Regions from separate parts of the Streptomyces sp. DT190 genome, predicted to be linked through region 2. Evidence: riboswitches for the same ligand, from Rfam matches in the RefSeq annotation. Region 2 holds a riboswitch; each other region holds the start of a gene.

Region 1 (6,691 bases), on a different contig from region 2:
CAGCGTCCGCGCCTCGCGCAGCGGCACCGTCTCCTCGGCCAGGTCGAGAGCCGCCTCGATGTCCGCCCGCATCGCGGCGACCTGCTCCTTCGACGGCGGGTCGCCGACCGCCCCGTCCCGGACCAGGTGGCGCTCGGTCATGCGCACACAGCCGACGTCCACCGAGCGGGCCGCCCGGACCCGGTCGTCACCGACGACGAACTCGGTCGAGCCGCCGCCGATGTCCACGACCAGGTAGGGCCTGGGCAGGTGGTCGCTGCCGGTCAGCTCCTTGGTGGCGCCGGTGAAGGAGAACTCGGCCTCCTGGTCGCCGGTGATCACCTCGGGCTCGACGCCCAGGATGTCCAGCACGCCGCGCACGAACTCGTCGCGGTTCTCGGCGTCGCGTGAGGCGGAGGTGGCGACGAACCGCAGCCGCTCCGCCCCGTGCTCCTTGATGACCGCGGCGTACTCGCGGCACGCCGCGAAGGTCCGCTGGAGCGCCTCGGGGGCGAGCCGGCCGGTGCGGTCGACGCCCTGCCCGAGCCGGACGATCGTCATCCGGCGGTCCAGGTCGGTCAGCTCGCCGGTGGCCGGGTCGGCGTCGGCGACCAGGAGCCGGATGGAGTTGGTACCGCAGTCCACGGCGGCGACACGGGTCACTGGGCGGCCTCCTCGGCACTCGTCACACAGGCGCCCTTGCGCCACCACTCCGGCAGCATCGCCAGCGCCTCGTCGCCCAGCGGGTTCACACCCGGGCCCGCGGCCAGCGAGTGCGCCACCAGGACGTGCAGGCACTTCACGCGGTCCGGCATGCCGCCCGCGCTCGGGAAGTTCTTCAGCTCCTCGATCTCGTCACGGCGCCGGACGTAGTCCTCGTGCGCCGCCCGGTAGGCCGCCGCCAGTTCCGGGTCCGAGGCCAGCCGCTCGGTCATCTCCTTCATGACGCCGTTCGCCTCCAGCGTGCCGATCGCCGAGTTCGCCTTCGGGCACGTCAGGTAGTACAGCGTGGGGAACGGCGTGCCGTCCGGCAGCCGCGGGGCCGTCTCGACGACGTCGGGCTGTCCGCAGGGGCAGCGGTGCGCGATGGCCCGCAGGCCGCGCGGGGGCCGACCGAGCTGCTGCTTGAAGGCCTCGACGTCCGCGTCGGTGGGCTCGGTGCGCGGGGTGGTCGGCGGGGGCGTTTCCATGACTGTCTTCAGGCTGTCTTTCTGTGGATTCGGGTCACTGGGGAACGGGCTCGGGTCACCGGTCGGAGGCGTCGGCCTTGTCGACCCCGTCCCAGACGTTCGCGTACCAGGGGCGGTCGGCCGCCCCGAGGTCGGTGCGCGACGTCCTCGCCGCGCGCGGGTCGATCACGATGAAGCCCGTCTCCCCCGGCATGACGTAGTGCAACCGCTGCCGGATCTGCTGTTCGGCGTAGGCGTCGTCCTGCCACCGCGCCTTGAGGTCGCGCAGCCGTTCGACCCGCTCGCGGGCCTGCTGCTGCTCGCGCCGCAGGTCGTCGATCTCGGCACGCTGGGAGACGTACTGCCGCATCGGGTAGGCCAGGGCCACGATGAGCGAGCACATCACCAGGGCGAGCAGCGCGGCCCGGCCGGTCAGCCGGGAGCGGCGGGCCTGCCGCTTGGTCTGGGAGCGGTAGACCCGGGCCGCGGTCTGCTCACCGAGCAGCCGGATCCTGGTCGCGGTGGAGAACCGGTCCCGGTCCTTCACGGCCATGTCAGTCCGCCTCCCGCTGCACCGTCCTACGCGCGTACGTCCCCGGACACGGTACGGGACCGGGTACGGGGACGTACGTACGACGCTGCCTCTTGGGGGCCTTTCGGCGATCAGCCCTTGAAGCGCGGGAACGCGCTGCGGCCGGCGTACACCGCCGCGTCGTCGAGGATCTCCTCGATGCGCAGCAGCTGGTTGTACTTGGCGACGCGCTCGGAGCGGGCCGGGGCGCCGGTCTTGATCTGGCCGCAGTTGGTGGCGACGGCCAGGTCGGCGATGGTGACGTCCTCGGTCTCGCCGGAGCGGTGGGACATCATGCACTTGAAGCCGTTGCGCTGGGCCAGCTCGACGGCGTCCAGCGTCTCGGTCAGCGAGCCGATCTGGTTGACCTTCACCAGCAGCGCGTTGGCCGCGCCCTCCTCGATACCGCGGGCGAGGCGCTCGGGGTTGGTGACGAACAGGTCGTCGCCGACGAGCTGGACCTTGTCACCGAGCTTGTCGGTGATGGTCTTCCAGCCCTCCCAGTCGTCCTCGAACAGCGGGTCCTCGATGGAGACGAGCGGGTACGCGTCGACGAGCTCCGCGTAGTACTCGGTCATCTCGGCCGCCGAGCGCTCCTTGCCCTCGAAGGTGTAGACGCCGTCCTTGTAGAACTCGGAGGCGGCGACGTCGAGCGCCAGGGCGATCTGCTCGCCGGGGGTGTAGCCGGCTTCCTTGACGGCCTCGAGGATGAGGTCGAGGGCCTCGCGGTTGGAGCCGAGGTTCGGGGCGAAGCCGCCCTCGTCGCCGAGGCCGGTGGCCAGGCCCTTGCTCTTCAGGACCTTCTTCAGCGTGTGGTAGACCTCGGCGCCCCAGCGCAGGGCCTCGGAGAAGGACTCCGCGCCGATCGGGGCGATCATGAACTCCTGGATGTCCACGTTGGAGTCGGCGTGCGAGCCGCCGTTCAGGATGTTCATCATCGGCACCGGCAGCAGGTGCGCGTTGGGGCCGCCCAGGTAGCGGAACAGCGGCAGGTCGCTGGCCTCGGAGGCGGCGTGCGCGACGGCGAGCGAGACGCCGAGGATGGCGTTGGCGCCGAGCGAGCCCTTGTTGTCGGTGGCGTCCAGGTCGAACATCGCCTGGTCGATCAGACGCTGCTCGGTGGCGTCGTAGCCGACCAGCTCCGGGCCGATCTGCTCGATGACCGCGAGGACGGCCTTCTCCACACCCTTGCCGAGGTAGCGGTTCGAGTCGCCGTCGCGGAGCTCGATGGCCTCGAAGGCGCCCGTGGAGGCGCCGGACGGGACGGCGGCACGACCGGTGCTGCCGTCGTCGAGGCCGACCTCGACCTCGACCGTGGGGTTGCCTCGGGAGTCCAGGATTTCCCGGGCTACGACGACGTCGATGGACGGCACGAGCATCTCCTTCTTGATGTGACGCGGGTACGCGGGTCGCGTGGACCCGGCGAGGTGCGGGCCGGTGGCTCGCGACATGAGCCTAACCGGCTCCGGGCGATCGGCCACCGGGTCGCCCACCCCATGGACAGAACCGAGAGTAAATTGTTTCCGAACGGAACAAAGCCGGTTCCCGAAAATGCCCCGCCCCGGTGCGTACGGGGGACGACGCACCGGGGCGGGGAGCCCGTGGGGACGGGGACGGGCCGCTGCCTACTTCAGGTGCAGCTGCTGGCCCGGGTAGATGAGGTTGGCGTCCTCGACGATGTCCTTGTTCAGCTCGAAGAGCTTCGCCCAGCCGCCCTTGACCTTCTCCTCGGCCGCGATCGAGCTCAGGGTGTCGCCCTTGACGACCTTGTACTCGCCGTCGCCCTTCTTGACCTTCTTGCCGGTCGGGGTGGTGACGGTCTTCTTGGCGGCCGGGCGCTCCTCGGAGCGGGAGGCCGGCTGCTGGGTCTCGCGGGTCTCGGTGCTCTGCTGGCTCTGGCTCTGGCTCTGCGAGGAGCTGCCGGAGTCGGTGGAGCCGCCGCCGGTGTAGCCGGCGCTCGACAGGCCCTTGCCGCAGACCGGCCAGGCACCCTTGCCCTGGCCCGCGAGCACCTTCTCGGCGATCTCGATCTGCTGGGCCTTGGTGGCCTGGTCGGCGGTGGAGGCGTACTGGGTGCCGCCGTAGCCGGCCCAGGTGGAGGCGGAGAACTGCAGACCGCCGTAGTAACCGTTGCCGGTGTTGATGGACCAGTTGCCGCCGGACTCGCACTGGGCGACGGCGTCCCACTCGGAGGCGGTGGCGGCGGAGGCGTTGCCGGCCGCCATCAGCGGGGCGGCGACGGCGGCACCGGTGACACCGGCGATGGCGATGGCGCGAGCGGTCTTGGACGGACGGCGGTGCGTGCCCTTGCCGGAAAACAGCATGGAGAGATCCCCTCACCGACGCCTGCGAGGTGAGCTGTCGGGTTCGGGCCGGTTGAGTTGCCCGGCCACGCCCCTCACGGGACGCGGCTTCACCCCAAGCCCTTCCGGCACAACCGGCCGGTCGGGCACCTACCTTGGGTCCCCCGCTCCTGCCTACGGCGCTTGACGCGACGACTGTTCCCGTGCGGCCGCTGGCAGGATTCGGCGTTGCGGCAGCCGGGGCTCGCGATGACGAGCGGTCACGACCGTAGGCAGGTGATCCGCCGAAATTCAAAGACGATCAGGGCTTCTGAGATCTATCTCTCACCGCACCCATACGGGACATTCAGCACGAAACGTGACGTGAACTCACCCGGATTCGCGGTGACTTCGGCCGTCGTTTCCGCACTGCCCGAACCACTACCTCTCGTCCGCTTCCACCCTGGTCGTAAGCGTCTGACCGGGGCGGATGAGGTTCGGGTCGGCGCCGACGGCGTCCTTGTTCCCGGCGTAGAGCGCGTGCCATCCGCCGCTGAGGTCAAGGGAGTCGGCGATGGACCAGAGGCTGTCTCCGGTGCGGACGGTGTAGGAGCCGTCCGTGACGTCGCGGGCGGCGTCGTCGCCGCGCGAGGCGTGACGCCCCGCGGACTCGTCCGTACGGCCGTCCACGGGCTCGGAGTTCTCCTCGGCGCTGGGGCCGCGGTGGCGTCCGGAGCCGGTGTCGGTCAGGGCCGGAGCACCCTCGTCCTGCGGGGAGTTGCCGGACTCCTCCCCCTCGGTGGCGGCCTCGGACGAACCGTCGGACTCCCGGCCCTCCCCCTGCGCGGCGGAAGCGGAATCAGACGACTTGTCGGACTTGGCGGATTCCTCCTCCGGCGTCGACAGCGTGTCGGGCGAGGCCGACGCGGACGGCGAGGACGAAGAGGAAGGCGAAGAGGACGCCCCGGAAGAATCGGACTGTTCCGACGACTCCGACGACTCGGAGGAGTCGAGCAGCCCGGGCGAATCGGTCGGTGCGGACTCACCGGTCGAGCCGGACGCGTCGGCGTCCTTGCCCTGCTGGAGCCCGGAGAGCAGTCCGCAGGTACGCCATGCGCCGACCCCCTGGTCGGCGAGGATTCTCTCGGCCACGGTTATCTGCTGTGAGCGGCTGGCGAGATCGGCGCTCGCGGCGTATTCGAGACCGCCGTGGTTCTCCCAGTCCTCCTGGGACAGCGCGAGGCCGCCGTAGTAGCCGTTGCCGCTGTTCTGGCTCCAGGCGCCGCCCGTCTCGCAGTCCGCGACCCGGTCCCAGGTCGAGCCGTCGGCCGCGCTGGCACCGGAGGCCCCGAGGAGCGGGATCGCGATGGCGGAGCCGGTCACTCCGGCCGCTACGAGGAGTGCCGGAGCCTGGCGGGGGCGACGGTGCCGACCGTTCCCGGAGAGCATGCGGAAACCTTTCGCAAGACAGCAAGGACCAGCGCGGCGCAGGGGTTCCCCGGCCGCGTTGATGGGTGAACGTATCGGCAGACGATCACTTGTCACAAGTTCATGCCGCGCAGATCACGTGAAGATCACAAAGCTGAGGGTGTGTCACCTTGCGGCCGGGGTGAACTCCACCGGCAGCGTGCGCAGCCCGCGCATGATGAGTCCGCCGCGCCACCGCAGCTCGGCCGGGTCCGCCGCGAGGCGGAGGTCCGGCAGGCGGGTCAGGAGGGTGGCGAGGGCGGTCTGGCCCTCCAGGCGGGCGAGCGGGGCGCCCAGGCAGTAGTGGATGCCGTGGCCGTACCCGAGGTGCTGGTTGTCGCGGCGGGACAGGTCCAGCACGTCCGGGTCGGCGAACCGCTCCGGGTCCCGGTCCGCTGCGGCCAGGACGACCAGGACGGGATCACCCGCGTCGATGTGCTGCCCGCCGAGGGTGAGCGGCTGCGTGGCGAACCGCCAGGTGGCGAGCTCGACGGGGCCGTCGTAGCGCAGGAGTTCCTCGACGCCGGTCTCCAGGAGCCCGCTCTCCCCGGCGGCGAGGGAGGCCTGGAGGCGGGCGCGCTGCTCGGGGTGGGTGAGCAGGGCGTAGGTGCCGTTGCCGATGAGGTTCACCGTCGTCTCGAAACCGGCGAACAGCAGGATGAACGCCATGGCCGCCGCTTCGTTCTCGGTGAGGTGCTCGCCGTGGTCGGAGGCGCGGATGAGGCCGGAGATGAGGTCCTCGCCCGGTCCGGGTTCGGCGGGGAGCGCCTCCCGCTTGCGGTGGATGAGGTCGGCGAGGTAGCCGCGCATCTTCTTCACGGAGCGCGCCACCCCGCCCCGCGGCCCGCCCTGGTGACGGATCATCATGCCGGCCCAGTCCCGGAAGTCGTCCTGGTCCTCGCGGGGGACGCCGAGCAGGTCGCAGATGGCGTAGATGGGCAGCGGGAAGGCGAACTCGTGGATGAGGTCGGCGCTCCCCTTCTCCACGAAGGCGTCGATGAGGTGGTCGGTGAGTTCCTGCACCCGCGGCGCGAACTCGGCGACCCGGCGGGGCGTGAACGCCTTGGAGACGAGCCTGCGCAGCCGGGTGTGGTCCGGCGGGTCGATGTTGAGCAGGTGCGTCATCAGCTCGGCCTTGCGCTCCCCGGGGATCCCGGTCTTGCCCTTGGCGTGCGCGGGTTCGTCGTGGTGCGCCGGGTTCTTGGAGAGCCGGCTGTCGGCGA
Region 2 (6,691 bases):
AGGCCGACCTCGCACACCTGCGCAAGCTGCTGGGCCGCCGCACCTCGGCGCTGCGCCGGCTGCGGTCGGCGGTCCGCTGGTACGCCCCGACCGGCCAGGACAAGGGCTGGCGGCTGTGGATCGAGGGCTGGGCGGCGGCCCTGCGCGAACCGGAACTGCGGGAGGTCACGCAGGACCTCGACCGCCAGTGGAAGGCGGCTCTCGCCGAGGTGATCGCGGAGGGCGTGGCGGCGGGCGAGTTCCACTGCCCGGACCCACGGGCGACGGCCCTGCGCCTCACCGCGTTCCTCGACGGCCTGGCCGTCCAGCTGACGTCCTACCCCGGCGCGATCCCCCGAGCCTGGGCCCAGCAGTGGACCGAAGAGGCCCTGACCCGCGAACTGGGCCTGCAATCGGCCCCCTTGACCCCACCGATGAGCAACCCGGCGTAGAACCGCCCAGGCGGCACGCGAGCCGCAGCCAAACGGACGACGACCCGCACCCGCCCGGCGACGCAAGGGGCCGTGCCGGGGGTGTCCGCCCGCAGCGGTTGGCGCGTCGACGAACAGTCAGTCGGCACGCAAGTCGATCGCGCCGTTCCGAGGACGGACACCCCCCGGCGCGGCCCCGCCCCACCCCCCACCGTCAGGCGAAGACGCGCACCCCGCACACCCTCACGCCACAGCGGCGATCCGCATCCGGATGTCGTCCGGCGACAACGCCCCCTTGGCCGTCACCTGGTCCCCGGAGGACTCCCCGCGCAGCCGTCGCCCGATCCACGGCACCAGGAACTCCCGCGCCCACTGCACGTCGTCGCGCCGGACCTCCAGCGTGCCGCGCGGCGGCAGCGGCGGCCACGGCTGCTCGGGATCGGCCGGCACGTCGAGACCGAGCACCTGCCCCGCGCGGAGCGCCACACGGGTGTGCCCCTCGGGCGACAGGTGCAGCCGGTCGGCGTCCCAGGCCCGGCGGTCCTGCACACTGCGCAGGGACCACAGGTCGAGCACCGGGCAGCCGTACCGGTCGGCGATGGCCCGCACATGGCCGTTGTACGTGGCGATCTTGCCGCGCAGATGCTTGAGCACGGGCACGCCACGCGTGTCGAACCCGGTCGTCACCATCACCGTCCCGGCCACCGCGGTGAGCCGCGCGAGCGCCCGCTCGAAGCGCTCGGCCACCTCGTCCGGATCGGTGCCGGGCCGGATGATGTCGTTGCCCCCGGCGCAGAACGACACGAGGTCCGGGGCCATCTCGACGGCCCGCGGAACCTGGTCCGCCACGATCTGGTCGAGGAGCTTCCCGCGCACGGCGAGGTTGGTGTACTGGAAGTCGCCTTCGGGCCGGAGGTCGGCGAGCAGGACGGCGAACCGGTCGGCCCAGCCGACGAACGCCCCGTCGGGGCCGGGATCACCGACGCCCTCGGTGAAGCTGTCCCCCACCGCCACGTACGACCCGATCACTGCTCTGCTGTCACTCTTCGAATCGTCTGCCACAGCCGCTCATGATTCACCCTCGAATGTGACCTACGCGACCGTAGGCAAGGGTTGACGGACGGTGAGATAAGCCACTCCTAAAGTGTTCGCCAACTCCGGAATAGGCAGCCCCTCAGGGCTGTTGCAGCGGCCTTGAGGAGCCCGCCGGGTGACGCACACACCGAAGGCCGGACCCGGGGATCGGGGTCCGGCCGACGGTCGCGTGTCAGGCAGGTGGTCGTGCGGTCGGTCAGCCGACGGAGACGCCGTGCGAGCGCAGGAAGGCGACCGGGTCCAGGTCCGAGCCGTAGCCCGGCGCGGTGCGGATCTCGAAGTGCAGGTGCGGTCCGGTGACGTTGCCGGTGGCGCCGGACAGGCCGACCTGCTGCCCGGCGGTCACGGTCTGGCCGGCCGAGACGGAGAGCTGGGACAGGTGGGCGTACTGGGCGTAGTGGCCGTCGTTCAGCTTGATGACGACCTGGTTGCCGTACGCGCCGCCCCAGCCGGCGGAGACGACCGTGCCCGCGCCGACGGCCTTGAGGGAGGTGCCGGTCGGGACGACGAAGTCGACGCCGGTGTGGTAACCGCTGGACCACATGCTGCCGGACATGCGGTACGGGGTGCCGACGGTGGCACCGTCCACCGGGGCGCTGTAGCCGCCGGCGTTGCTCTGCGCGGCCGGCTGGGCAGCGGCCGGCTTGGCGGCCGTCTCCGCCTTGGCGGACGAACCGGCGGACGAGGACTTCTGCGCGGACTTCTCCGCGGACTCCTTCTCCGGCTTCCCGGCCGAGGCCTTCGGCTTGGACGGCGCGGCCGCCTCGGGGGCGCTCGCCGCGGCCTTCTTGCCGAGGGAGAGCTTCAGGCCCGGGTGGATCAGCGACGGGTCGTCGCCGACGGCGTCCCGGTTGTCGGAGTAGAGCTTCTTCCAGCCGCCGCTGACGTTCTGGTCGTCGGCGATCTTCGCGAGATAGTCGCCGGCCCGCACCGTGTAGGTGCGCGCGCCGGTGGCCTTTTCCGCGGCCTTCTTCCCGGCGGCCGGAGCGGACTGGACGGCCTTTTCCGGAGCGGACTGCGGGGTGGCGGCGTGGGCGCCGGCGGCCCCCATGAGGGGAAGGGCGAGAGCGGCTCCACCGGTTCCGGCGACGGCGATGGAGCGGGTGAAACGCTGGGTCTTGGGACGGCGGTGCTTACCCTTCGCGGGCATGGCGAATTCCTCTCCGTCGCCTGCGAGGTGAGCTGTCGGGTGCGGGCTGGAGATGCCCGGCCGCGCCGGGGCGCGGCTTAACCCCAAGCCTGTTCCGGGAACCGGAACAGGCGTCTTACCTGTGGGTCCCCCGCTCCTGCCGTACGTCGGGTCAGTGTGTGCGGGCTCCGGGCGGCGGCAGGATTAGGCGTCCGTCCGGATTGGTGTGGAACGTAAGCGACCGGGACGCGACGGGACAAGCTTGTGGTTGCCCGTGCGGGCGTTTTCCTTGACGCGTCGACGGATTTCCCGTCACCGAGCGTGGATTTCCGATCAATGATTTTCCTCAATTCCCCTGAATAACGCCCTGATTACGTGCACATGGCAACAACGCATCGTCACCGGTATGACGATGGTCACGCACCCCGACCCCATCTCCCCAGCGACCGGGGCACGTTATGGCGAAGCGGCCTAAGCGGCTTATTCGGACAAGAATGACTACTTCCGCTTAAGGTGGACCACCGTGGCATCGAGGTCTCCGCGCAGACCGACCCGCAGCCCGTGGTGCAGCAGGACACCCCCTCGGTGCAGTTCGCCCGTTTCGAGGCATTCGTACGTCGCTGCCGGATCGATGCCGCGCAGCCGGAGCGCCTGCACCGGCTCGCCGTAGCGCTGCGCCTGGAGCCAGGCGAGGACGACGGCCTCGTCGCCGAGGACGTACTGCACGGCGCTCAGTCCGCCGTCCGGAGGTCTGAGCCGGTAGAGGTCGCCGCGCTGCACCACCGGCCGGATCCGCCGGTAGCGCGCCACCCACTCCCGCGCCTCGGTGAGCTCCTCCTGCGTCCACGTCGTGAGGTCGCCGCCCACCCCGAGCACCCCGGCCATGGCGCTCACGAACCGGAACCGCAGGGAACTGGCCCGGTGGTTGAGCATGGCGTTCGGGCTGTCGGTGACCCAGGCGGCCATCACGCGCGCGGGGTGGAGCTGGCTGAAGCCGTGCTGGATGGCGAGCCGGTCGAGCGGGTCGGTGTTGTCGGAGGTCCACACCTGGTCCGTGCGGCTCAGCACACCGAGGTCGATCCGTCCGCCGCCGCCCGAGCAGGACTCGAAGGCCACCCCCGGGTGGGCGGCCCGCAGCCGGTCCAGCAGGTCGTACAGGGCGCGGACGTGGTCGACCCAGAGCCGCTGCGGACAGGGCTCGCCCGGCCAGCCGGCGTCGGTGAAGCAGCGGTTGAAGTCCCACTTGACGTAGTCGATCGGGGCGCTGGAGAGGAGCCCGTCGAGCTGCTCCCACAGGTACTGCCGGACGTCCTGGCGGGCGAGGTTCAGTACGAGCTGATTGCGGAACTCCGTCCGCTTACGTCCCGGTTGGTACTGCACCCAGTCCGGGTGGGCGCGGTACAGGTCGCTGTCCGGGTTCACCATCTCGGGCTCGACCCAGATGCCGAACCGCATGCCGAGGCCGTGCACATGGTCGGCGAGCGGCTTCAGCCCGCCGGGGAAGCGGTCGGGGTTGGGGGTCCAGTCGCCGAGCCCCGCCCGGTCGCTGGTGCGCGTCCCGAACCAGCCGTCGTCGACCACGAACAGCTCCACGCCCAGGGCGGCGGCCCGCTCGGCGAGCGCCCGCTGCTGCTCCTCGGAGATGTCGAACCCGGTGGCCTCCCAGGAGTTGAACAGCACCGGCCGGTCCTGCCCGGCCTCCGGGATCACGTACCGGCGCTGGTAGGCGTGCCACGCGCGGCTCGCCCCGCCGAACCCGCCGTCGCTCCAGAGGCCGGCGAAGACGGGGGTGGTGTACGACTCCCCCGTGCCCAGAGCCAGCAGGCCCGAGTCGTCGTGGCCGGCGCCGCCGGTGATCTGCACGCGCGCGTCCGGGAGCCGGGCGACGGCGATCCGCCAGGAGCCGGACCAGCCCAGGGCGCAGCCGTAGACCTCGCCGTGCTCCTCGGTGGCGTCGGTGTCCAGGGCGACCCAGGGCAGGTGCTGGTGGCCGGTGTGACCGCGGCGGCTGCCGATCACCTTCTCGCCGGGGGTGAGCCGGGAACGCGTCAGCCGGGACTCGGCGCCCCAGCGGCCGTGCAGCTGGGACAGCCGCCAGGCGTCGCGGTCGGGCAGGGTCCAGGTGGCGGAGTCGGCCCGCAGCACCTCGACCCACGGTCCGCTGTTGTCCAGGGTCACCCAGCGCTCGACGACGTCGGTGCCGGGGCGCATCCGGTAGTGGAGGAGGACGGCCAGGCCGCCGTCCGTGAAGCGCAGACGCAGCCCGCCGCCCGCCGTGTCGTGCCCCTCGTAGGCCCACTCGGTGCCGCGCCGCTCGGCGGTGCGCACGGACAGGGCGGGGCGGACGAACCGGGGGCCGCCCTCGACCGGGTACTCCTCGCGGCCGTCGAGCGGGGACTCGAAGGGCCGGTACTCCGGCAGCGGCCGGACGGCGAGGGCCTCGGCGTCGGCCAGGGCGATCCGCGGACCCCAGTGCAGGTGGAGCAGTTCGTCCCGGTCGGTGACATGGACGGCGTAGCTGCTGGCCGGCCCGGAGAGCACCCATGTACGGCCGTCGTCGGAGATGTCCAGCATCGAGCCCCCACAGATTCGAACAAGCCCGACCAGGTGCGACCAAGCAGCAACATCATCGAGCGTGGCGGACGTCCCCGGCAACGCCTGTGGACAACTCAATGCCCCTGGCAGCCATGTCGTATGGTCGAGTGAGCCGTCGACGAGCCGAGCCGGCGGCGCCGATGGGGAGGAGCCCTCGTGACACAGCAGGTCCCGTCGACCGAGCCCGAGCTGGCCGGAGTGCGCAACTTCCGCGACGTGGGCGGACTGCCGACCGTGGACGGGCGGCGGGTGCGGCAGGGCGTGCTGTTCCGCAGCGGCCACCTGGCCCACGCGACCGGTGAGGACGCCGCCTTCCTCGCCACGCTCGGGCTGCACACGGTCTTCGACTTCCGCAACGCCGCCGACCAGAAGCTCGAGGGCCCGGACGTCGAGCTGCCGGGCGTGCGCAACGTGAACCTGCCGCTGAGCGACCCGGCCGACGGCGCCGAGTTCTGGAAGATGGTCCGCGACGGCGACCTGGAGCAGCTGCGCTCGATCCTGGCGGACGGCAAGGGCGCGGACCGGATGATCGCCTCGTACCGCATGATCATCAGGGACCGCACCGCGGAGCACTCCCAGGTGCTGCACGCGCTCACGCAGGACAGCGTGCCCGCGCTGATGCACTGCGCGGCGGGCAAGGACCGCGCGGGCCTGTCCGTCGCGGTGACGCTGCTCGCCCTCGGCGTCGAGCGGGACGCCATCGTCGAGGACTACCTGAAGTCAAACGCCAAGCACCGCCGTTACAAGGTGCACCGCAGCAGCTCGCATGCCTCGGCGTACTCCCCGGAGGTCATGGAGCTGCTCAGCCCGCTGTTCGACGCGCGCGCGGAGTACCTGACGGCCGCCTTCGACACCATCGAGGAGACCTGGGGCGGTGTCGACCCCTATCTGGAGAAGGGGCTCAGGCTGACCCCGCAGACCCGGGAGCGGCTGCGCGAGCGGCTCCTCGACTGAGCCCCCGGCGGGCGGCTACTTGGCGCCCACCTCGAACAGCAGGTAGATGAACGCGGCGAAGACGTGCCCCAGGATGAGGTAGACCAGCAGCCGCACCCACAGGGCGCGGGGAAACTTCTCCTCCATGTCGCTCATGACGCGTCTCCGGGGGTCGGGCCCAGGCACAGGGCGGCCGTGGGGCTCTGCAGCAGGGTGTGGACGAAGAGCAGGTCGACGCCGTCGTGGTCCTCGGCGGCGATGCGGTGCGGGGTGAGCGAGTCGAAGTGGGCGCTGTCGCCGGCCGCCAGCCGGTGCGTGGTGTCCCCCAGCCGCAGCCGCAGCCGGCCGCGCAGCACGTGCAGCCACTCCTCACCGGGGTGGACGCGCACGATGTCACCCTGGGAGCCGTAGGGGACGTGGACCCGCAGGGCCTGCATCCCGCGGCCGGAGGCGCCGGCCTGCCAGTACGTCCAGCCGCCCGCCGCGGTAGGTTCCATGTCGGCCGCGCGTACGACGGCGTCCCGGCCGG
Region 3 (6,691 bases), on a different contig from region 2:
CTCGTACACGGGCAGTTCGCCCGTCCTCAGCGCGTCCTTGTACGCGGCCGCGCCCCGCCCCAGGTCGAGCGTGCCGATGCCCTCGGCGGCCGCCGCCGCCGCCATGCGCAGGTGCAGCACCAGCCCCGGCGAGTACTTCGCGAACTCCGGCTCGTAGGCCGGGAACCAGCAGGCCAGCACCGATGCCGAGCGCAGCCCGAAGTGCGCGGCGACGGGCCGCCCGCCCGCGTACAGCACGGACAGCGTGCCGCTGCACTCCGGCGCCCGGGTGCGGGCCAGGTGCCCGACGAGCCGGGTGATCCACTCCTGCGCGAACCGGTCCCGGCGGCCGGTCCTGCGGTACTGCGCCGACTTCCAGTCCATGAGCGTGCGCAGCGCGGCCGGGTCGCGCTCGTCGAACACGAACCGCACCTCGCCGACCTGCCGGCCCAGCCTGCGCTCCTTGGCCAGCGTGGTCTTCAGGAACTTGGGCGACTGGGCGCGCAGCACCGACTCGTAGGTCTCGTAGCCCTTCTCCACGTCGACGACGTAGGTGGCGTGCTCCTCCGCCGCGTACGGGACGAACAGCCGCTGCTCGGCCTCCAGGTTGTCGAAGGCGAAGGACGACAGGGAGCAGGCCCGCAGCAGCCGGTCCGCCTCCAGGTCCAGACCCGGGCGCAGGATCGCGCCCTGTGCGTCCGAGACCCCGAGCCCGATGGCCCGGCCCTGCCCCAACAGGCCGCGCTCGAAGGGCAGGAAGCCGGCCGGCTCCGGGCCCTCGTGGACCACCGCGACCCGGGCCTGCGGCCTCACCAGACCGACGGCCTCGGTGAACTCCGGCTCCATGAAGGGGTTGCGCGGAGACTCCGAGGCGGCGCGCAGCGCACGCCAGCGCTCCTTGTCCTTTTCGCCGAGTTCCCCGGCCCCGGCCACGCGAATGCGCCCACTGCTCAACCTGACCCCCCGATCAAGTCCCCCCTGGACACTTGGAAGGTACCGCTCGATGCGGCCCCTCGGGTAGGTAGCGGACCATGTTGTTGCCAACCGGTGCAGAGGCCCCCAACCGGGCAATCGGTGTGAGCCGTGTGATGAAACGAACGGGCGCGTTGTCCGTATTCTCTGATCATGGCCGCACCCCTCGCATATTCACTCATCGCCACCGACCTGGACGGGACGCTGCTGCGCGGCGACGACACCTTGTCCGACCGGTCCCTCGCCGTACTCACGCGGGTGGCGGACGCCGGTGCCCAGCACCTCGTGGTGACGGGCCGCCCGGCGCCGAGAGTGCGGCCGCTCCTGGACGACCTGCGCTGCACGGGGCTCGCGGTGTGCGGGCAGGGCGCGCAGGTGTACGACGCCGGCGCGGACCGGCTGCTGTGGTCCATCACGCTGGACCGGGAACTGGCCGAGACCGCCCTGGGCAAGATCGAGGCCGAGGTGGGGCAGGTGTACGCGGCGGTCGACCAGGACGGGGTCGACGGGCTCACGCTCATCGAGCCCGGCTACCTCATGCCGCATCCGACGCTGCCCGCGGTGCGGGTCGACCGGCGCGACGAGCTGTGGGGCGAGCCGATCAGCAAGGTGCTGCTGCGCCACCCCTACCTGTCGGACGACGAGCTGGCGGCGACGGCCCGTTCGGTGGTCGGGTCACTGGCGACGGTGACGATGTCGGGGCCCGGCACGGTGGAGCTCCAGCCGTGCGGGGTCACCAAGGCGACGGGCCTGGCGCTGGCCGCCGAGCACCTGGGGCTGCGGCCGGCCGACACCATCGCCTTCGGTGACATGCCCAACGACATCCCGATGTTCGACTGGGCGGCGCACGGCGTGGCGATGGCCAACGGCCATCCCGAACTCAAGGCCGTCGCCGACGAGATCACGCTGTCGAACGAGGACGACGGCATCGCCGTCGTCCTCGAGCGACTGCTGGGCGGGAGTGCTCAGTACGGGCCGTTGACGTTGTCGATCGAGCCGTAGCGGTCGGCCGCGTAGTTGCAGGCCGCCGTGATGTTGGCGACCGGGTCGTACGGGTCGTAGGGGGTGCCGGGCACGTGGTAGGCGGCGAAGGTCGGGTCGATGACCTGGAGCAGGCCCTTGGACGGGGTGCCCTTGGCGGCGTTCGAGTCCCAGTTGTTGATCGCCTGCGGGTTGCCGGACGACTCCCGCATGATGTTGCGGTAGATCCCGTCGTACGAGCCCGGGATGCCCTTCTGGGCCATGATGTCCAGCGCCTCGCGGATCCATCCGTCGAGGTTGTTCGCGTAGGTCTGCGCGGCGGCCGGGGTGGCCTGCGTGACGCCGCCGGCCGGCTTGGCCGGGGCGGACGACGGGGTCGCCTTCTCCGTGGCGGCCTCGGCCGTGGCGACCTTCAGCTTCAGACCCGGGCGGATCAGCTTCGGGTCGTCGCCGACGGCTGCGCGGTTGGCCTTGTACAGCTGCTTCCAGCCGCCGGAGACGTCGTACTTCTCCGCGATGCGGTAGAGCGAGTCGCCCTTGGCCACGGTGTACGTGAGCGACCCGGCGGGCTTGACCGCCTGCGGCACGCTCTGCGCGGCGGGCGCGCTCTGGGGTTCGGCGGCGGTGGCGTGCGTGGCGCCGAGGAGCGGGAGGGTCAGTGCCGCTCCGCCGGTGCCGGCGGCGACGACACCACGGGTGATCGGGTTCCTTCTGGGGCGACGGTGCTTACCTCGTCCGGGCATGGCGATGTTCCTCTCCGGCGCCTGCGAGGTGAGCTGTCGGGTTCGGGCCGGGAGGTGCCCGGCCGCACACGGCGTGGTGCTGTCGTGCGCGGCTTCACCCCGAGCCGGTCCCTGTCACGGACCGGCGACTTACCTGGGTCCCCCGCTCCTGCCCTGCGTGAGTGAGTCGGTGTGTGTGGGGAGTCCGGGCGGTGGCAGGATTCGGCGTCCGCCGGACTGGGCCGGAACGTATGCGAGAGCACATGCCGGGAACAAGCACCGGAGTCACACCGGGCGCCTGTTGACCTTGGTCCGGGGCCGAGGGGGCGCTTGATCCTTTGCGCCTGCCAAGGCTCAACTCGCTTTCCGGGAAAGGGGGAACCCCTCGATGCCCCGCTGGTGGCGCGGAAGGGCCGAAGTGATTCAATTCACTGATCGCGAGCCGGGGCGCAATGTTCCGCAAGGGGAATTTGCTTCATCAATGCCGCAAATCTCGCATAGGTCACGAATTCCCGGAAAGTCGGAACATGTCTGTTCTTATGAGCTGATCGAAAACATGGCGGTCGTGATCGGATACCGCCCGGCCTGTAACCATGGGCGCTGGCGGTGATCGAAACGTGACCGGATACGCTGACTCGAGTGATGGCAGCGACCTATCGACAATCCGCGTAAGCACCGGCAGACACCAGCAGACAGGAGACCCCTCGTGACCGACGTCGGGCCGTTCGGGCTGAGCGTGCGGGACCAGGCTCTGGAAGCCGATGTCCAGGCCGGACTGGCGGCTGTCGAGGAAGGCTTGCTAGAGGCGACCAAGAGTGAGGTGCCCTTCATCACGGAGGCCGCCCAGCACCTGGTGCGGGCCGGCGGCAAGCGGTTCCGGCCGCTGCTCGTGATGCTCGCCGCCCAGTTCGGCGACCGGCACGCGCCCGGGATCGTGCCCTCGGCCGTGGTCGTGGAGCTGACCCACCTCGCCACGCTGTACCACGACGACGTGATGGACGAGGCCGCCGTACGCCGCGGGGTGGACAGCGCCAACGCCCGCTGGGGCAACTCCGTCGCGGTCCTCACCGGCGACTTCCTCTTCGCGCGCGCCTCGCACATCCTGGCCGACCTGGGCCCGGAGGCGGTGCGGGTGCAGGCCGAGGCGTTCGAGCGGCTGGTGACCGGGCAGATCCTGGAGACGGCCGGACCGCAGGACGGGCGCGACCCGGTCGAGCACTACCTGGACGTGCTGGGCGGCAAGACCGGCTCGCTGGTGGCGGTCTCCTGCCGGTTCGGCGCGATGATGTCGGGCGCCGACGAGACGGTCGTGCACGTGCTGACCCAGTACGGCGAGCGGCTCGGCGTCGCCTTCCAGCTCGCGGACGACGTGCTGGACATCGCCTCCGACTCCCACGAGTCCGGCAAGACCCCCGGCACCGATTTGCGCGAGGGCATCCCGACCCTGCCGGTGCTGCGGCTGCGCGAGCGGGCGGCCCGGCTCGGCCTCGCGGAGGACGTCGCCCTGTGCGAGCTGCTGGACTCCGACCTCACCGACGACGACCGGCACGCCGAGGCCCTGCGCCTGCTGCGCGCCCACCCGGCGCTCGAACAGGCCCGCCGGGACACCGTCCGCTACGCCGAGGACGCCCGCTCCGCGCTGGCGCCGCTGCGCGACTGCGCCGCGAAGACCGCGCTCGTGGAACTGTGCGACGCGGTGGTGCACCGGGCCGGCTGACCGCCCGCCGACCCCCGACCCCTACGGGTCGGGGGAGAAGCCGACCCTCCGTGTCATACCCCAGCAGTACGCGGAGTTGAGTCCGGGGTCTGACGTATCTCCCTGGCGGATTTGGTCAGATGGAGACCACGGAACACACCACTCCTCACCAGTTCGGGTGAGAATGGCGGCTCAGGGACGAGTGCGTGGACGACACGGACAGCCGCCGCCGACCACGGAGGTAGGGCACACATGGCACCGTACGCATCCGACGACAGCACGACCGGCGGGGAGGTCGACGAGCAGCACTCCCGGCGGCGCAAGGCCGCGCGGTACGTCGTCCCGGTCACGGTGGTGGGGGTGGCGGCCGCGACGATCGGCCTGGTCCCCGCACTCGCCGACTCCGGTGACCCCGACCTTCCGAAGATCACCGCCCAGCAGCTCATCGAGAAGATCGCCGCGTCGGACACCGAGCAGCTCTCCGGCACGGTGAAGATCAGCACCGACCTGGGCCTGCCGAACCTCGGCGGTCTGGAGTCCGGCCTGATGTCCGGCGCCGCGGGCCGGGACGAGGGCGGCTCCTCCGCCGATCCGACGGCCAAGCTCACCGAACTGGCCTCCGGCACCCACACCCTGCGCGTCGCCGCCGACGGTCCCGACCGGCAGAAGCTGTCGCTGCTGGAGGACGCCGCCGAGTACAGCGTCGTCCACAACGGCAAGGACGTCTGGGCCTACGACAGCAAGTCCAACGAGGTCTACCACGGCACCGCCTCCGAGAGCGCGGAGCACGGCGAGGAGCAGCAGCCGCCGGCCACCCCGAAGGGCTTCGCCGAGGAGGCCCTGAAGGCCGTCGACGGCACGACCTCCGTCACCGTGGACGGCACCGCCCAGGTCGCAGGCCGGGACGCCTACAAGCTGCTCGTGAAGCCGAGGCAGTCCGGCTCGACGGTCGGCGCGATCACCGTCGCCGTGGACGCGGAGACGGGCACGCCGCTGAAGTTCACGCTGACCCCGGCGAGTGGCGGCGCGGCCGTCGTCGACGTGGGCTTCACCCAGGTCAGCTTCGCCAAGCCGGCCGCCTCGACCTTCGACTTCACCCCGCCGAAGGGTGCGAAGGTCACCGAGGAGAAGGACGCCGGCGAGCACCTCGGCAAGGGTTCCCACAAGGGCCTGGAGCAGCGCTTCGGCAAGGACGGGGCGCCCGGGCACGCTCCCGGGGCCGGAAAGGGCCACGGTGAGGGCCCCGACGGCATGAAGACCATCGGCGAGGGCTGGAACGCCATAGCCACCTTCGACACCGGCGGCGAGGGCGTGCCCTCGGGCGACGCCGGCGGCGAGTTCGGCGGCTTCCTCGACTCGCTCGGCGACAAGGTCACCGGGAAGTTCGGCTCGGGCACGGTCTTCTCGACCCGACTGATCAACGCCCTGGTCACCGACGACGGCAAGGTCTACGTGGGCGCCGTCACCAAGGACGCGCTCGTGAAGGCGGCCGACGCCGGGAAGTAGGTCTCCCGCGCGCACGGGGCGGCCGCCCCGCACCGGCGCGGGACGTCGAGAGAACGAGGAAGCCGATGGGCGAACCGTCCGCCACGGAGCCGGAGCGGCGGGGCGAACAGGCCGGGGAACCGGCCATCGCCACCCGCGCGCTCACCAAGCGCTACCGCGGCGGACAACTCGCCGTCGACGCCCTGGACCTGACCGTCCCGGTGGGCAGCGTCTTCGGCTTCCTCGGTCCCAACGGCTCCGGCAAGACCACCACCATCCGCATGCTGATGGGCCTCATCGAGCCCACGTCCGGCACGGCGCGGGTCCTCGGGCAGCCCATGCCCGGGGCCACCCGCGCCGTGCTCCCGCACGTCGGCGCCCTCATCGAGGGCCCGGCCCTCTACGGCTTCCTGTCCGGCCGCGACAACCTGCTGCGCCAGGACTGCGCCGACCCGGCCGCCGATCCGCGCACCCGGCGGGCCCGGGTCGCCGCCGCCCTGGACCGGGTGGGCCTGACGGCCGCGGCCGGCAAGAAGGCCAAGGCGTACTCGCTCGGCATGAAGCAGCGCCTGGGCCTGGCCGCCGCACTGCTGCGGCCCCGCCGGCTGCTGGTCCTCGACGAGCCGACCAACGGCCTCGACCCGCAGGGCATGCGCGAGATCCGCACCCTGATCCGCGAACTCGCCTCGGACGGCACGACCGTCTTCCTCTCCTCCCACCTCCTCGACGAGATCGAGCAGGTCTGCACGCACGCGGCCGTGATGGCGCGGGGCCGGCTCCTCACCCAGGGCCCGGTCGCCGAGCTGGCCGCCGGGGCGCGCGGCCTGCTGGTGGTGACCACACCGGACCCGGCGGA

What was found. A riboswitch is a leader RNA that binds a small molecule or an ion and turns the genes downstream of it on or off. The one in region 2 is predicted to bind cyclic di-AMP.
Region 1: another riboswitch for cyclic di-AMP. It lies ahead of ACPXCS_RS14195 (transglycosylase family protein); the one in region 2 lies ahead of ACPXCS_RS01265 (M23 family metallopeptidase).
Region 3: another riboswitch for cyclic di-AMP. It lies ahead of ACPXCS_RS26570 (transglycosylase SLT domain-containing protein); the one in region 2 lies ahead of ACPXCS_RS01265 (M23 family metallopeptidase).

The regions. Positions count from the first base shown of each region.
Region 1 covers NZ_JBNCNM010000006.1:252,793-259,483, reverse strand. The annotation lists gene ACPXCS_RS14215 (exopolyphosphatase) at 1-642, opposite strand, end outside; gene ACPXCS_RS14210 (DUF501 domain-containing protein) at 639-1,169, opposite strand; gene ACPXCS_RS14205 (FtsB family cell division protein) at 1,225-1,701, opposite strand; gene eno (phosphopyruvate hydratase) at 1,812-3,092, opposite strand; gene ACPXCS_RS14195 (transglycosylase family protein) at 3,345-4,043, opposite strand; cyclic di-AMP (ydaO/yuaA leader) riboswitch at 4,048-4,214, opposite strand; gene ACPXCS_RS14190 (transglycosylase family protein) at 4,443-5,450, opposite strand; gene ACPXCS_RS14185 (cytochrome P450 family protein) at 5,595-6,691, opposite strand, start outside.
Region 2 covers NZ_JBNCNM010000001.1:290,968-297,658, reverse strand. The annotation lists gene ACPXCS_RS01275 (TetR/AcrR family transcriptional regulator) at 1-431, shown strand, start outside; gene ACPXCS_RS01270 (SGNH/GDSL hydrolase family protein) at 654-1,439, opposite strand; gene ACPXCS_RS01265 (M23 family metallopeptidase) at 1,702-2,655, opposite strand; cyclic di-AMP (ydaO/yuaA leader) riboswitch at 2,660-2,815, opposite strand; gene ACPXCS_RS01260 (alpha-galactosidase) at 3,133-5,208, opposite strand; gene ACPXCS_RS01255 (tyrosine-protein phosphatase) at 5,386-6,183, shown strand; gene ACPXCS_RS01250 (DUF6126 family protein) at 6,199-6,318, opposite strand; gene ACPXCS_RS01245 (helix-turn-helix domain-containing protein) at 6,315-6,691, opposite strand, start outside.
Region 3 covers NZ_JBNCNM010000017.1:12,684-19,374, reverse strand. The annotation lists gene ACPXCS_RS26580 (GNAT family N-acetyltransferase) at 1-933, opposite strand, end outside; gene ACPXCS_RS26575 (HAD family hydrolase) at 1,105-1,953, shown strand; gene ACPXCS_RS26570 (transglycosylase SLT domain-containing protein) at 1,917-2,675, opposite strand; cyclic di-AMP (ydaO/yuaA leader) riboswitch at 2,679-2,857, opposite strand; gene ACPXCS_RS26565 (polyprenyl synthetase family protein) at 3,361-4,371, shown strand; gene ACPXCS_RS26560 (LolA family protein) at 4,603-5,856, shown strand; gene ACPXCS_RS26555 (ATP-binding cassette domain-containing protein) at 5,922-6,691, shown strand, end outside.